DNA from 3 places in the Arthrobacter sp. DualSoilB13 genome. Region 3 is predicted to be linked to each of the others. Evidence: predicted binding sites of a transcription regulator. Region 3 holds the regulator's gene; each other region holds the start of a gene.

Evidence for each region. The regulator LexA, encoded in region 3, represses DNA repair genes until DNA is damaged. The targets are predictions, from matches to a motif close to TCGAACANNTGTTCGA.
Region 1: the regulator LexA is predicted to act here: its motif matches at 1,985-2,000, upstream of ACZ5J0_RS20125 (LexA family protein).
Region 2: the regulator LexA is predicted to act here: its motif matches at 3,813-3,828, upstream of ACZ5J0_RS06180 (Y-family DNA polymerase).

Annotation. Positions count from the first base shown of each region.
Region 1 is NZ_AP035866.1:38,357-43,346, forward strand. It holds gene ACZ5J0_RS20110 (hypothetical protein) at 216-410, shown strand; gene ACZ5J0_RS20115 (hypothetical protein) at 437-760, shown strand; gene ACZ5J0_RS20120 (ATP-dependent DNA ligase) at 821-1,837, shown strand; gene ACZ5J0_RS20125 (LexA family protein) at 2,015-2,446, shown strand; gene ACZ5J0_RS20130 (Y-family DNA polymerase) at 2,439-3,737, shown strand; gene ACZ5J0_RS20135 (hypothetical protein) at 3,766-4,080, shown strand; gene ACZ5J0_RS20140 (hypothetical protein) at 4,080-4,481, shown strand; gene ACZ5J0_RS20145 (hypothetical protein) at 4,492-4,635, shown strand; gene ACZ5J0_RS20150 (hypothetical protein) at 4,616-4,990, shown strand, end outside.
Region 2 is NZ_AP035865.1:1,303,636-1,308,625, reverse strand. It holds gene nirB (nitrite reductase large subunit NirB) at 1-209, shown strand, start outside; gene cobA (uroporphyrinogen-III C-methyltransferase) at 219-1,253, shown strand; gene ACZ5J0_RS06185 (uroporphyrinogen-III synthase) at 1,266-2,423, shown strand; gene ACZ5J0_RS06180 (Y-family DNA polymerase) at 2,452-3,750, opposite strand; gene ACZ5J0_RS06175 (LexA family protein) at 4,041-4,472, opposite strand; gene ACZ5J0_RS06170 (hypothetical protein) at 4,650-4,990, shown strand, end outside.
Region 3 is NZ_AP035865.1:1,546,281-1,551,270, reverse strand. It holds gene ACZ5J0_RS07225 (histidinol-phosphate transaminase) at 1-654, opposite strand, end outside; gene ACZ5J0_RS07220 (LysM peptidoglycan-binding domain-containing protein) at 732-1,091, opposite strand; gene lexA (transcriptional repressor LexA) at 1,440-2,183, shown strand; gene ACZ5J0_RS07210 (ATP-dependent DNA helicase) at 2,248-4,308, opposite strand; gene hflX (GTPase HflX) at 4,301-4,990, opposite strand, start outside.

The sequences.
Region 1 (4,990 bases), on a different replicon from region 3:
TGTCATCAAGCTCACGACCGAAGTCGCGAGCTTGATCGCTTCGTCGATGCTCATGTAGCCACCTCCTTCCTGCCCCGCCGTGCGAGGCCCCCGGACGGCTACGATCAGTGGCCTTGTACGGAGAACAACCCAGCCACATGTAAGGCAAAAAGAGGCTTTTGCAGTCGGCCGCGGAGCGGACGCCCATTGTGGTCCTGGTCCTTTAGGCTGGGGCCATGGACGAGAAGAAAGCAGCGCTGATCTGGGCGCTTTTGGGGACAGGCTTCCTTGTGTACGGCCTCTACTGCGCTCTGACCACCGGCGGCACCTGGTATCTCATCGCCTCCGCCGTAATCCTGATCGCTTCCGGCGCGGTCTGCCTCGGAAGCGCGGTTCAGATCATGCGCCGGCCGGACCAGCAGCGCTACTAGACATAGCAAACACGCAAAGGAGCAACATGCTTGGTTTCAAAGTGAACGTCCAGAGAGACGAAAAGACGGCCGAGTTGGAGATCCAGGGCTTCCCGGATCAGGAGACGGCCGAGGGTTTCGCGAACGAAGTTCAAGAGACCCTGCTGGTATGCAAGGACGAGAACGAAGAGATCACCGGATTCGAAGTTGGCCGCCCCGGCCACATGGAACCCCGTGAGGGTGCTCCCGAAGCGGATATCGAAGACTTCATCGATCAGATCACCATGTCCGTCATGAGCCCTGAACCAGCGAACCTGGTCAAAGGCGAGTCCCCTGTGCGTTTCTCTGTTGAGCAACCAGTGACGTGGTAATTCAGCGCCACTCCTAAGAGTTGGCCGCACAGGTGGCCGGCATGAACAGAGGGAGATTCCATGAGCGAGTCCATCCCGAGGGCACTGCAACCACCGGTTGCTGTTGCCCTGGCGAAACTCGTCAAGGCTCTCCCCGGTTCTAACGCGCTCCCGGGAGCTTCCTACTACGAACCCAAATGGGACGGCTATAGGGCGGTCCTTGTAGTGGACGCCGAATCCGTGACGCTCTGGTCCAGGCAGGGCAAAGAGCTCACGAGGGTTTTCCCTGATCTTGCCGCTGCCGCTGCAGCGCAGATCCCGCCAGGGTGCGTTATCGACGGTGAAGCCGTCATCTGGAACGGGGACCGGCTGGACTTCGACGCCTTGCAGCGGCGGATGGTCACGTCCCGGGCGGCGATGCCGGCTCTCGTTCACGAGTTGCCGGCCTCTTTCGCGGCCTTCGACATTCTGGCCGTCGCCGGGCAAGACATCAGGAGCGTGCCGTTCACCGGCCGCCGGTCCTTGCTCGAGGAGCTTGCCCGGGAATGGACCGCCCCGCTGAACCTCTCCCCCACCACAACAGACCGTGAGCTGGCACAGACCTGGCTGCGGGATTTGCCCGCTACCGGCGTGGAAGGGCTCGTGGTCAAGGGCGGAGCCCAGACCTACGAGACGGGGGCAAGGGCGTGGTTGAAGGTCAAGCACAAAGACGTCACAGACGTGGTGTGCGCGGCCGTCGTCGGCCCGCTGAGCCAGCCGCAGGCGATCATCGCCGGCTTGCCGGTCGATGGACAGCTGCGGATCGTCGGCCGCTCGACGGTGCTCTCAACGCGGATAGGGCGTGAGCTGGGCCGCCAGCTCCGACCGGCGCAGCCCGGGCACCCGTGGCCCGAAGAGGTCACTGAAACTTCTCTGAACAGGTTCAGCAAGGACAAAGGGACAGTGCGGCTGACGCTGGTCGAACCGTTCGTGGTGGAGATCGCTTCCGACGTTGCTTGGACCGGCAAGTCGTGCCGTCACCCAATCAAACTGCTCCGCACCAGACCCGAGCTCGACCCCGCCGACGTCGAACTGCCACCGCATCTCAAAAACCGATAACCCTTCCCGTTGCGGTGGACGGGTTGTGCCCACTGGGGTCAGGTGGAGCCCTCCGCACAGCTCAGAGCTGTCCCCTATTGGGTGCAAGCCGTCCACGCCGACCCTTGGGCGGCTTATCTTGTCGGTCGTGTGGAGTACAGTTATTTTTCGAACATAGATTCGAATAAAGGGCGTGTTGTGGGCGTGATAGTTGGCCCCCGTGTGATAGATGCGGGACTCTCTCTGGTGACGGTGCTGGTGGCTCCCGTTGCGGTGGCTGCCGGCTATCCCTCGCCGGCCCAGGACTACTTTGATGACAGGATCGACCTCAACGAACACCTGATCAACGACGTCACCAACACCGTCATCGTCCGCGTTGTCGGCCAATCCATGGAGCGGGCCGGCATCAGCGACGGTGACGAGCTGGTGGTGAACCGGGCACTGGAACCGAAGGACGGTTCCGTGGTCGTCGCGGTGCTCGATGGTGAGCTGACAATCAAGAGGCTGCGGATCACACCCTCGGGCGTTGTCCTGCAGGCCGATAACCCGCGCTTCCCCGACATTAAGGTTCCAGCCTTGGCAGACCTGAGCATCTTTGGGGTTGCTGAACGGTGTCTGCACCATGTCTAAGCCCGCGGTGATGCGCCGGATGCAGGAGATCGCGCACGTGGACGTGAACTGCTTTTACGCCTCGGCCGAGCGTGCCTTCAACCCTTCCCTGGAGGGTAAACCGGTCATTGTGCTCTCCAACAACGACGGCTGCGCGGTCACCCGCTCTCCCGAAGCGAAGCGCCTGGGCATTGCCATGGGGGATCCGTGGTTCAAGCTCCGGCCTCGGGCCAAGGAGTGGGGTCTGGTTGCTTTGTCGAGCAACTACGAGCTGTACGGGGACATCTCGGCCCGGGTGATGGAGCTGCTGGGCCGCTACTCGGCCTGGTTGGAGGTGTACTCCATCGATGAGGCATTCCTGGGCGTCCAGGGCGAACCGGACGAGCTGCTGGAACTGGGCCGGGAGATGAAGGCCGCGTGCCGGCGGAACGTCGGCGTGCCCGTCTGCGTCGGAATCGCGCCGACGAAAACGCTGGCAAAGCTGTGCAACAAGTGGGCGAAGAACAACCCTGCTTTTGGGGGCGTGTGCCGGTGGGAGTCAGTGCCTGCCGAGCAGCGCGAAGCGCTGATGTCAAAGCTGTCCGTGATCGAAATCTGGGGCGTGGCCACACGGCTCACCAAGCGCTTGAACGCGATGGGGATCTTCTCGATCCTGGACCTCACCCGGGCGAACCCGGTAGCTATCCGGGACAAGTTTTCCATCGTCATGATGCGCACCGTCCTGGAACTCCAAGGCACACCATGTATCCCGATGGAAGAAGAACGGATCGGCAGGGACCAGCTGATCTTCTCCCGGTCCTTCTCCACACCCATCACCACGACGGCAGGATTGAGGCAGGTCATGAGCGTCTACGCGCAAATGGCCTCCGCACGCCTGGCAAAACACGACCTGCAAGCGAAGGTGCTGACGGCGTTCGCGGCGACGTCGCATTTCAATCCGAACGAGAAGTCCTTCCCGTCGGTATGCCTGGCCCTGCCGATGCCCACGGCTGACCCGGTTTTGCTCACCAAGGCAGCCCACGCGCTGCTCCCCCAGGTGCACGCGGGCGTGAAGTACGTCCGGGCCGGGATCATGGTCACCGACCTGCGCCCGTCCGGGAACCAGAAACCCTTGGAACTCTTCGAGAACCCGCACGAAGAACGCGGCATCGGGATCCTGCTCGAAGACGTGGCCAAACGGTACGGCCGCGGCTCCATCGGGTTGGGCCATGCCGGGATCAAGGGCGGTCCGGACTGGTCCATGAAACGCGACATGCTCTCCCCCAGATACACCACCCACTGGGACGAACTCCCCCTCGTCAAGGCAGCCTGACCGGCGCCACGTAAGAAAGGAAACCACCATGACTCTTGCACCCGAAACACCTACCACCGGCCATGACGTCGCTGTCCGGTTCAGCCCCGACGGCACCCCGTTGGCGATCCGTCACGACGGCCGTATCTGGATGGTCGATCCCGACGTCCACACAGCGCACTGGTTCACCAGAGACGCATGGTGGGAAACCCGGTCCCGGGCAGAGATCGGCACCGGCGATCTTGTCAGCATCGAACACTGGCAGGTCCAAGCCAAACTCCCGTCCGCCAACGCGGAGCTGCGCACCTTCACATTGCGGCGCGAGCCCCTGGCGGACGTGTGGCAGCTGGAATCCATCAGCTAGTGCCGGCTGACTTGTACCGCTCCCCTGTCCCTGAACAACTATGGGAGCGGATCCGGGAAGAGTTCGGACTGCCCGGCTTGGAACAGGTCCGCGAAAGACTCTCTGCCATGCACGAGGATCCTGAACCGGTGATGCGGCAGCTCGTCCGCGTCTTCATTGGAGGGGGAGGGACCTATTGCCCTGGGTTCCAGTTCCGGCCTGACCTGACCTTGGATCCGGTCGTGGTTGAACTCTTTGAACGGGCCATGGAGCTGCGGATCGCACACAACTATTTCGCGCTGTGGATGATGGTCCCCTCCCCCGGCCTGCAAGGATCACGGCCCGTGGACCTCCGGCGCAGCGGCGAGGCATCGACCCTACTGGCGGTGCTCGAACGGACCCTCACGATCACGGCAGCCTAGGATATGGGGGGTGAAAGTGATCCTGACCGTAGAGGCCGGCAACGGCGAACTAAGCCACGTCGAAGCCGAAGGCGAGACGTACGAAGAAGCCAAAACCGCCGCCGAAGCACTGATCCCGGAAGGCTCCAAAGCCATTGTCCTCCGCACGGACTAGCAAAACCCGCCCTAAGAGCCGGGACAAGCGAACCGCGGAACAGTCCGCCCAGCTGATAGCCAAGTTCTACAAAGACCACGGATACCTGCCCACCCAGCACACGCCTTCCTCCGGGGAACACAAACGCCTCGCGCTGGCCCTTGAGCGGCTACGCCGGCTCAAAGCCGCTGGGGACCTCCCCGAAGATGCCGCCCGAATCCTGGATCAAACTTATCCGAAGTGGACTGCCCGGGCTGATCACGCCGGCGAACGCTGGCAACGCACGGCAGAGGACTTCATTGCCTGGGTAACGCAGAACGGCCGGTTCCCGAGCGCGTCTTCTGACGATGAGACGGAACGTTTCCTAAGTCGGTGG
Region 2 (4,990 bases), 240 kb from region 3:
ATGAGGACGAGTGGGCCGAGACCCTGAAGGACCCGGAGCGCCTCCGCCGTTTCCGTTCCTTCGTCAACGCCCCCAACCAGAAGGACGAGTCCATTTCCTTCGTACCGGAGCGCGGCCAGATCCGTCCGGCCACCAACGAGGAAAAGGGCGGCGTGCTCATCGCTTCCACCATCCCGGTCCGCAGCGAAACCGTCGGCGTAGAAAACTAGGGGTTCACCATGCAGCTCACCATTGATCTCACCGGCCGCGACGTCCTGGTTACGGGAAATGAACAATCTGCCCGTCAAGCAGTCCGCCGCTACCAAAAGGCCGGCGCCAACGTGTACCGGCTCAGCTCCCCCGAAGGCATGCCAGGTGACGGCCAGCTGCCCGAGCGCCCTTTCCTGGTGGCCGTAGTGGACGACGGCGGGGCCGGCTGGCTGCCGCTGGTGGAACGCTGCCGCGACGCGGGAGTTCCCGTTGCGTTTGAGCCTGCTCCCGGAGCCGAAGGCCATGTGACCCTGGTGGGTGGGGGCCCTGGGGCCTTGGACCTGCTCACCGTGGGTGCCGTGGACGCACTGCGCGATGCCGACGTCGTCTTTTATGACCGGCTCGCTCCCTACCAGGAGCTGGCCGATCTGACCTCTGCAGAACTCGTGGACGTGGGAAAGCAGCCCGGGCTCCATAAAGTAACTCAGCGGGACATTGAAAAGCTCATGGTGGACGCTGCCCTGCTGGGCAAGAACGTTGTCCGGCTCAAGGGCGGGGACCCGTACGTTTTTGGCCGTGGTGGCGAGGAAGTGGCGGCCTGTGTTGCAGCCGGTGTTCCCGTCCGGGTCATCTCCGGCGTCACCAGCGCGATCTCCGTGCCCGCCGCAGCCGGCATTCCAGTGACACACCGCGAAGTGAGCCACATGTTCACCGTGGTCTCCGGCCATGCCCCCTTGACCGAGAAGGAACACACCCATCTTGCCGGCCTCGGCGGGACGATCGTGGTCCTCATGGGCATCGGTACCCTGCCGCAGCTGGCCGCTGGTCTTCGCCGGGCAGGGATGAGGCCGGACATGCCCATGGCGGTGGTGGAACGTGGCTACCGCCCGGGACAGCGCACCACCATCGCGGACCTCGGTACCATCGAAACGGCGGCCACCGGCTGCAGCAACCCGGCCGTACTGGTCATCGGCGAGGTGGTCCGCGTTGCTGAAGCCAACCGGAACCATGCCGAAGCATCCGCTGAACTGAGCCGACTCGCGGCTTCGCTCCTTGAAGCCTGAAGGTAAGAACCCATGACTGTTGCACATGCCATCGAAGTCCAGGACGCTACGGCCGCGCCGGAAGCTTCCGAAGCCGTAGAAGCGCCGCTGGACGGTTTCCGCATTGGCGTCACCTCGCACCGCCGCTCCCGGGACCTCATTGAGGCCCTGGAGCGTCGCGGTGCGAGCGTGTTGCACGCCCCGGCGTTGAAGATCGCCCCGGTTCAGGAGGATATGGTCCTCATTGAGGACACCCGCACCATCATCGCGGCTAAACCGGACATCTGCATCGCCACCACGGCATACGGGATGCGCCGCTGGTGTGAAGCCGCAGATTCTTTCGGCATCGGCGAGCAACTCCTGGAAACGCTGTCCGCATGCCGCATGTTCGTCCGTGGCCCCAAAGCCCGCGGCGCCGTGCGGGCGGCCGGTCTTGCCGACGTCGGAATCAGCAGTGACGAAACCACCGCGACCCTGGTGGACATGCTGCTGGCCGAAGGCGTTCGCAACAAGACCGTCGCTGTGCAGCTGCACGGGTACACCGACGTCCGCCAGTTGGAACGGCTCCGCATGTCCGGTGCAACGGTCCTGACCGTGACCCCGTACCGCTGGGTGAAGCCCGACGGCGAAGACAAACTGCCGCGGCTGATCGAAGCCGTGGTGGGTGGCAACCTCGACGTCCTGACGTTCACCAGCGCCCCCGCCGTGGATGCGATGTGGAGCACCGCCCACGAAATGGGCCTCTACCGCCAGCTCATCGAAGCCCTGAAGGGTCCGGTAACTGTTGCGGCCGTTGGGCCGGTCACCGCACAACCGCTGGTCGACGCCGGGCTGACGCCACTGATTCCCGACCGGTACCGCATGGGTGCGCTGATCAGGCTGGTCACCGAACATCTCTCGTTGAACCACGTACGGCGTTTGGAAACAAAGAGCGCCACCATCGAATTGCGCGGACGCTGCTTGCGGATTAACGGCGAGGTGGTGGACCTTGCACCGGCTCCCCTGCTGCTGTTGCGAGCGCTGCTGGGTGCGGGTGGAGCTGTACTGTCCCGGGAGGCTCTCTCTGACTTGTTGGACTTGCGCGGCTCTGTGCACGCCCTGGACATGACGGTGAGCCGGCTGCGGTCCTCCCTTCCGGACGGCAAGCTCGTGGAAACCGTGGTGAAGCGGGGTTACCGGCTGCGGGCTTAGGTCTCCTGCCACGGTTTTCCCTGCCACGCTAGGCCGCCTTCACCAGGGGAAGTTCGTCCCAGTTGGTGGTGTAGCGGGGGCTGAGCATGTCCCGTTTCATGGACCAGTCCGGGCCGCCCTTGATGCCCGCATGGCCCAAACCAATGGAGCCCCGGCCATACCGCTTGCTGACTTGCTCCAGCAAGGGGCCAATGCCCCGCTCTTCATGCGGGTTCTCGAAGATTTCCAATGGTTTCTGGTTGCCGCTGGGGCGAAGGTCAGTGACCATGATCCCGGCTTTGGCGTACCTGACGCCTTCCTGGATCCTGGGAACCAGAGCGTGTGCGGCCTTGGTCAGCAGAACGGGGTCCGAGGTTGGCATAGGTAGTTTGACGTTGACAGTGGGGAACGATTTGTCGTTGGGGTTGTAGACCGATGTTGCAGCAAAGGCAGTCAGCAACTTGGCCTGAAGATCGTGCTTGGCCAGCCTGGCACTGGCCATCTGACCGTAAACGCTGAGCACCTGACGTAACTCCGCGGCCGTGGTGATCGGCGTGGAGAAAGACCGGGAGAAAATCAGTTGGTCCCGCCCGATTCGTTCTTCCTCCATGGGGATGCAGGGCGTGCCTTGCAGTTCCAAGACAGTGCGCATCATGACGATGGAGAATTTATCCCTCAACGCCACAGGGTCGGCCCGGACCAGGTCCAGGATGGAGAAGATCCCCATCGCGTTCAGGCGTCTTGTGAGCCGGGTGGCGACGCCCCAGATCTCGATCACGGAGAGCCGCGCCATGAGTGCCTCGCGTTGGGCCTGCGGGACGGAGTCCCAACGGCACACACCGTTGAAGGCCGGATTATGCTTGGCCCACTTATTGGCGAGCTTGGCGAGAGTCTTAGTGCGCGCGATCCCTACGCAAACGGGAACCCCCACATGCCGTTGGCAGGCAACCTTGATGGTTCGCCCCAATTCCAGCAGGTCATCCGGTTGCCCCTTCACTCCCAGGAACGCCTCATCAATGGAGTACACCTCCTGCCATGCTGAGTACCGGGCCAGGAGCTCCATGACGCGCGAGCTGATGTCTCCATACAGTTCGTAGTTGCTCGACAGGGCTATCAATCCCCATTCCTCGGCCCGTGGCGCGAGCTTGAACCATGGCTCCCCCAGGCCGATTCCCAGCTTTTTTGCCTCGGGCGACCGGGTCACGGCGCAACCGTCGTTGTTGGACAGCACTATCAAAGGCTTGCCCTCCAGCGCAGGGTTGAAGGCCCTCTCCGCCGAGGCGTAGAAGCAGTTGATATCCACATGGGCAATCTCCTGCATGCGGTGCATGAGCGCTGGCTTGGACATTTCCATCCCTAAATCGGCATTAGCACGCGAGCCGCCGTTTCAGTGCAGGACACGCCGCGCATTCGAACATATATTCGAATACTTCTACTGTACCTTCGGGCCCCGACAAGAAAACATCCCGCCCACCGGATTGTGGAAAAGTCCGGGCAGACGGGATGCCGGTGGTACGGAAATCCAGGTAGATGGCCCCCGTGGCCAAGCCTTCCCCGAGGGCCGCCAGCGTGGGGAAGAGGATGCCCAGGAGGGCGTCGGCGACCCAGAGGGTGCGAAGCCCTACCGGCTGGATTCAATCAAATGTGATGCAGGCACGTTGTGGCTACGCCCCAAATGGTCAGCTCCGACATCGCGGGCACTCGAATGTCCGGATACTTGGGATTGTCCGCCTGCAGCACCACTCCCGACGGCGTGACGCGCAGCCTTTTGATGGTCAACTCACCATCAAGGACAGCAACGACGACGGACCCATCCTTGGGCTCCAGTGCCCGGTTAACGATCAACTCATCCCCGTCACTGATCCCGGCACCCTCCATGGACTGACCCGTCACCCTCACCACGAACGTGCTGGTGACATCCTTGATCAGATGCTCATTGAGATCAATCCGACCATCAAAATAGTCCTGCGCAGGCGAGGGATATCCCGCCGCCACAGGAATAGGTGCCAACAGTACTGACATCAGGGAAAAGCCCGCATCTACCACGCGGGGGCCGACTATCACGCCCACAACACACCTTTATTCGAATATATGTTCGATAATTCAGTGTACAGCGGACCCCAGACATCCTGTCCATTCCGCTTCGCTCGGCACCTCAGGGCGATGGTTTCTCGCGGTGAGACGAATGACGAGTATTTTGAGGGAAGATCAAGCGAACAACTTCTGGCACGAACACATAGGAGAGCAATGACCGACCGGACCAGGCAACTCGGTGGCGCGCTTAGCGCCGACATCACACGCATGGTCAAGGAACGCTACCCGGATGAGCTGGCCCACGCCCAGGCCGTACACGCACACTCCGAGAAGTTGGTTCTCGGGTTTATGGTGTCCTCTGTCGCGCTGTGGTTCCTCGGTCCGGCCCTGCTTCTGAACGGTCTCATCAGCCCGGCGATCGCCATCGTGGTGCCCGGACTGCTGACCCTCGCGTTCCTCACGATCGTGCTCATCGCCATCGCCCGGAACAGGGCTGCCTCGCGACCCGTGGTTGAGTACGCCAAGCAGCTGGGTCATAAGGTCACCAGTGTCAC
Region 3 (4,990 bases):
TCCGGGCAACAGGGTCAGGGCGCTCGGCGTGTTGTCGTGTGCGAACTCGTGGTAGGCCTCATCCACGATCACCATGGCCTGGCTGGCTTCGCCGGCCTCGTAAACAGCCTCCACGACGTCCAATCCCAAGCCCGTACCTGTGGGGTTGTTGGGCGAGCACAGGAAAACGATGTTGGCGCCCGCTTCCCGGACCTGAGCAGCGGCCGATTCGGCGTCCAGCCCGTAGTCGTCCGCGCGGACTCCGCGGACATACTCGGTGTCAGTGCCACTCGCGAGCAGGGGGTACATGGAGTACGTGGGAGGAAAGCCCAATGCCTTGCGGCCGGGTCCACCAAAGGCTTGGAGGATCTGCTGCAGGACCTCGTTGGATCCGTTGGCCGCCCAGATGTTGTCCGGGGAAAGCCCGTGGCCAAGGTACTCGGCCAAGGCTTCACGAAGTTCGGTGAACTCCCGGTCCGGATAGCGGTTCAGCCCGGTGGCCGCAGCGGCCACGGCCTCAGTGATGGCGGCTTGGACATCTGCGGGGACGCCATGAGTGTTTTCGTTGACGTTGAGCAAGATAGGGACATCGAGCTGCGGTGCGCCATAGGGGCTCAATCCACGCAGGTTGGTCCGAAGGGGAAGTCGGTCAAGTCGCTCAAGCTGGTCACTCACCAACCCAGTTTAAGGGGCGGCCGGGACTGCCGACTAACTGTGACGCCCGACCCTTGATTTCTGCGGGTGCCGAGGGATCAGTTTGCAGGGACGAACAGCTGCTGGCCGGGCAGGATGCGGCCGCCCCGGAGGTCGTTGAGCTGGATGATCTCGGCGATGACGTCGCGGGGGTCACGCTCGGGAGCGGCAGCGCCGGCGATGCCCCAGAGGGACTGACCTGGCTGGACTGTAACAGTGACGGCAACAGGCGGACGCAGTTGGGACTGCGAGTCGGCTGCCTTGGCCGGGGAGTTGATAAATCCGGCAAGACTCAGCAACGCTGCAACCAACAGCATGGCCGGGATGCCGAAGAAGACGATCCGTCCCCTTCGGGTCAGGCGCAGGCGAGCGGGCGCCTGGGTAGTACGGAAATCAGCGAACGTAGTGACTGCGGACATGAGCTGAGCCCTTCTGAGCTATTGCCACGCTCCGGGATGCCCGGTGCCTGGCTGCCAATTCTTTGTGTTCCCCTGGGCCTGCCCCGGATGTTCGAACGCTTTGTTCGAACATCCAGCTTCAGCATCAGGTTTATAGAACACATATTCGAACCTTGCTATGACATTTTTAGCACTTATCAACGAACGGTGTCGAGACTCGCTAGAACAAATGTTTGATAAACGCCTGTGCCTGCCCTACGTTTGAGTGAAGAAGCAGCACTGTTTCAGTGGAACAGGAGGGTCTGACATTTTTTGCAGACCTGACACCCCTGGCCCTCATCAGGGCGGAATGGAAAGGCATTGGCGAACATGGCAGCGAAAGCCACAGGCGGAGGGGCACCCCTGCGGAGCCAACAGCCTCAAAAGAGTCCCAAAAGCCTGACCGTCCGGCAGAAAAAGATCCTGGAGACCATCCAGAGGTCAGTCAATGACAACGGCTACCCTCCCAGCATGCGCGAAATCGGCGACACCGTGGGTCTGGCCAGTTTGTCCAGCGTCACGCACCAGTTGTCCCAATTGGAGAAGCTCGGCTACCTCCGCCGGGACCCCAAGCGTCCCCGCGCCATGGAAGTGCTGATGCCCCTAACCCTTGATGGCGGGCCCATCCCCGGTGTGGACGCTCCGACCACCCTTCGCAGCGCCGGTGGCCTGGCCGTTACCGAGCTAGCCAGCGCCAGTGATACCGCCATGGTCCCCTTGGTGGGGCGCATCGCGGCAGGTGGACCGATCCTGGCTGACCAGACGGTGGAAGACGTGCTTGCACTCCCACGGCAACTCGTGGGGCATGGCGAACTGTTCATGCTGAAGGTGGCCGGCGATTCCATGATCGATGCTGCTATCTGTGACGGCGACTGGGTGGTGGTCCGGCGACAGAATGATGCCATCAACGGCGACATCGTTGCCGCCCTGCTGGATGATGAAGCAACCGTGAAGACTTTCCGGCAGCGGGACGGTCACACGTGGCTGCTCCCCCAAAACACCCAGTACGAGCCCATCCTCGGAGATCAGGCCACCATCATGGGCAAGGTCGTCTCGGTACTGCGCTCTCTTTAAGCGCTCACGCCCTTTAAACGCAGCTTCCCGTGGACACCGGCAGGTGTTCACGGGAAGCTGTGCATTACGGGGCTTTAGCCGAGCCCAGACGTTCCAGAACGCCTCGAACCACCGACCGGTCCGTGGTGGCCCAGAACGGCGGCAGGGCGGCACGTAGAAAGCCCCCGTAGCGCTCGGTCGAAAGCCTGGAGTCGAGTACCGCGACCACCCCTTTGTCTCCCGTCGAGCGGATCAGTCGGCCAGCGCCCTGCGCCAGCCGAATGGCAGCGTGCGTGGCTGACACGGCCATGAAACCGTTCCCGCCCGATTGGGCAACCGCCCGGGAACGGGCAGTCATCAGGGGATCGTCAGGACGTGGGAAGGGAATGCGGTCAATAACCACCAGTCGGCATGAGCCACCCGGAACGTCTACCCCCTGCCACAGGGACATGGTTCCGAAGAGGCACGTATCTGGCTCGTCCGCGAATTGCTTCACCAGGGCCGCCATGGTGGATTCTCCCTGACAGAGAATGTCCACATCCAGCCGGAGCCGCATGGCATCGGCGGCTTCTTCGGCAGCACGCCGCGAGGAGAACAGGCAAAGCGCTCCGCCCCCGGACGCCCGGATGAGGTCTTCCAATTCGTCCAGCGCCTCCGGCGAAGTACCGCGGCCCGGTTTGGGCAGGTGCTTTGCCACGTATAGAACACCCTGTTTGGGATAGTCGAAGGGCGATCCCACATCAATGCCCGTCCAGCTCGGCGCGCCGTCTCCAATCAGGCCAAGACCACCCGCGGCGGGCTCGAAGGCCGAGCCGATGGCCAGGGTCGCAGAGGTCAGCACCACAGTATGGCCGGCAAAGAGCCCCTCTCGAAGCCGCCCTGCCACACTGAGCGGGGCAATATTAATCAATGCAGGAGCTGTCTCGTCCGGCGGAGAATATCCCTGCTGGGGGTCGAACGTGCTGTTCCGCGAGAACCAGACCACTTCGCGGTTCTCCTTCGCGGCGAGCATCCGCTCGCACAGTTCCAGGATGAGCATGAGCCGTGAGCGCGCAAGCTGCCGTCCGCCGTCGACCGCGTTTGAAGAATCCGTCTTCGAGTCCGAGAGCGCGGCGCGCGTGGCGTCCCGCAATTGGTCAAGGCAATCCAGCTGTTCGTCGTTGAGGCCGTTGGGCAACAGACCGTTGGGTACGCCAGCTATGGCCATATCCAAGCTGTCCGCAGCTGCGTTGAGGGCGTCCACGGTGATGGCCGTATGCTTGCGGGCACTTGATGCCGCCGCGTGGACCATGGCCACGGATAACTGTCCTGAAACGGCTCCGGTTACCCGGTCCTGAAGCTCGTGCGCCTCATCAACCACCACGACGTCGTACTCGGGCAAGACAGCCAGGCCTTCAAAGGCGCTGACGGCCAACATGGCATGGTTGGTGACTACGACGTCGGCCTCACCAGCCCTTGAACGGGCCAGCTCACTGAAGCACTCTTCTGCCACGGGGCACTTCTGGGCACCCAGGCACTCCATGGACGTGACGGAAACCTGCCGCCAAGCCCTGTCGGTGACGCCGGGCATGAGTTCGTCGCGGTCTCCGGTAGTGGTCTTCTCCGCCCATTCCCTGAGGCGGACCACTTCCTTGCCCAGCTGCGATTGGGGTCCACCCATGGAGGCAGCAAAGTGAGGGACGCTGGTGTCCTCCCCCAGGGAGAACAGCTGCCCTTCGGAGGGCTCCTCGCTGGGGAACCCGCCTTCAAGCTTCTGCAGGCATACATAATTGGCCCTGCCCTTGACCAACGCCACGTTGACGGGGCGCTCAAGGGCAGGGTTGATGGTCTCCAGCAGCCGGGGAAGATCACGGCCGACAATCTGGGTCTGGAGTGCCAGGGTGGCGGTGGACACCAGCGTCGGTTTGTTGCTGTCCATGGAGTGAGCGATCAACGGAATAAGGTAAGCCAAAGACTTGCCCGTTCCCGTTCCCGCTTGAACCAGCAAATGCTCCCCGGTTTCAATAGCCCGGGTCACATGCTTGGCCATTTCATGCTGACCCGCACGGCTTTGTCCGCCCATGCCGGCAACAGCCCGGTCCAACAACTCGAGGGTGGCTTTCTCCCCCACCGACTTGACGGCGTCCGCCGCCACCTTCTCAACCATTGCTGACGAATGACTCCAGTTCGGCGGCCAGGCCTTCGCGCACCATGACCACTACGCGGGTCCCGTTCTCCTCGTGCTCAAGGCTGAGGATTTCCGAGTCGGAATTGTGCAGTTTGTTGATCATTTCCCCGCGGTCGTAGGGAATGAGCAGTTCAAGGCGCACGCCCGGCCGGGGAATGGATCGGCTGATGTCTTCCAACAGTTCGGCAATGCCCTGGCCCGTACGGGTGGACACCACTGCGTGGCGGGGTTCCTTCTGCTTGAGGCGCTCCACCACAAAAGGATCCGCGACATCGACCTTGTTGAGGACGATGATTTCAGGAACCTTACGGGCATCCACTTCGGTGAAAACGGTCCTTACAGCAGCGATCTGGCCCTCAGGATCGGGGTGTGATGCATCCACCACATGGAGGATCAGGTCTGCGTCCGCCACTTCCTCCAATGTAGACCGGAAAGCCTCAATCAGCTGGGTGGGCAATGAACGAACGAACCCAACGGTATCTGCCAGGGTGTAGCCGATGCCATCCGGAGTTTGCGCCTTGCGGACCGTGGGATCCAAGGTGGCGAACAGGGCGTTCTCCACCAGGACACCGGCGTCCGTGAGGCGGTTCAGGAGGGACGACTTGCCGGCGTTCGTGTACCCGGCGATGGCGACGGACGGAACAGCATTACGACGGCGGTT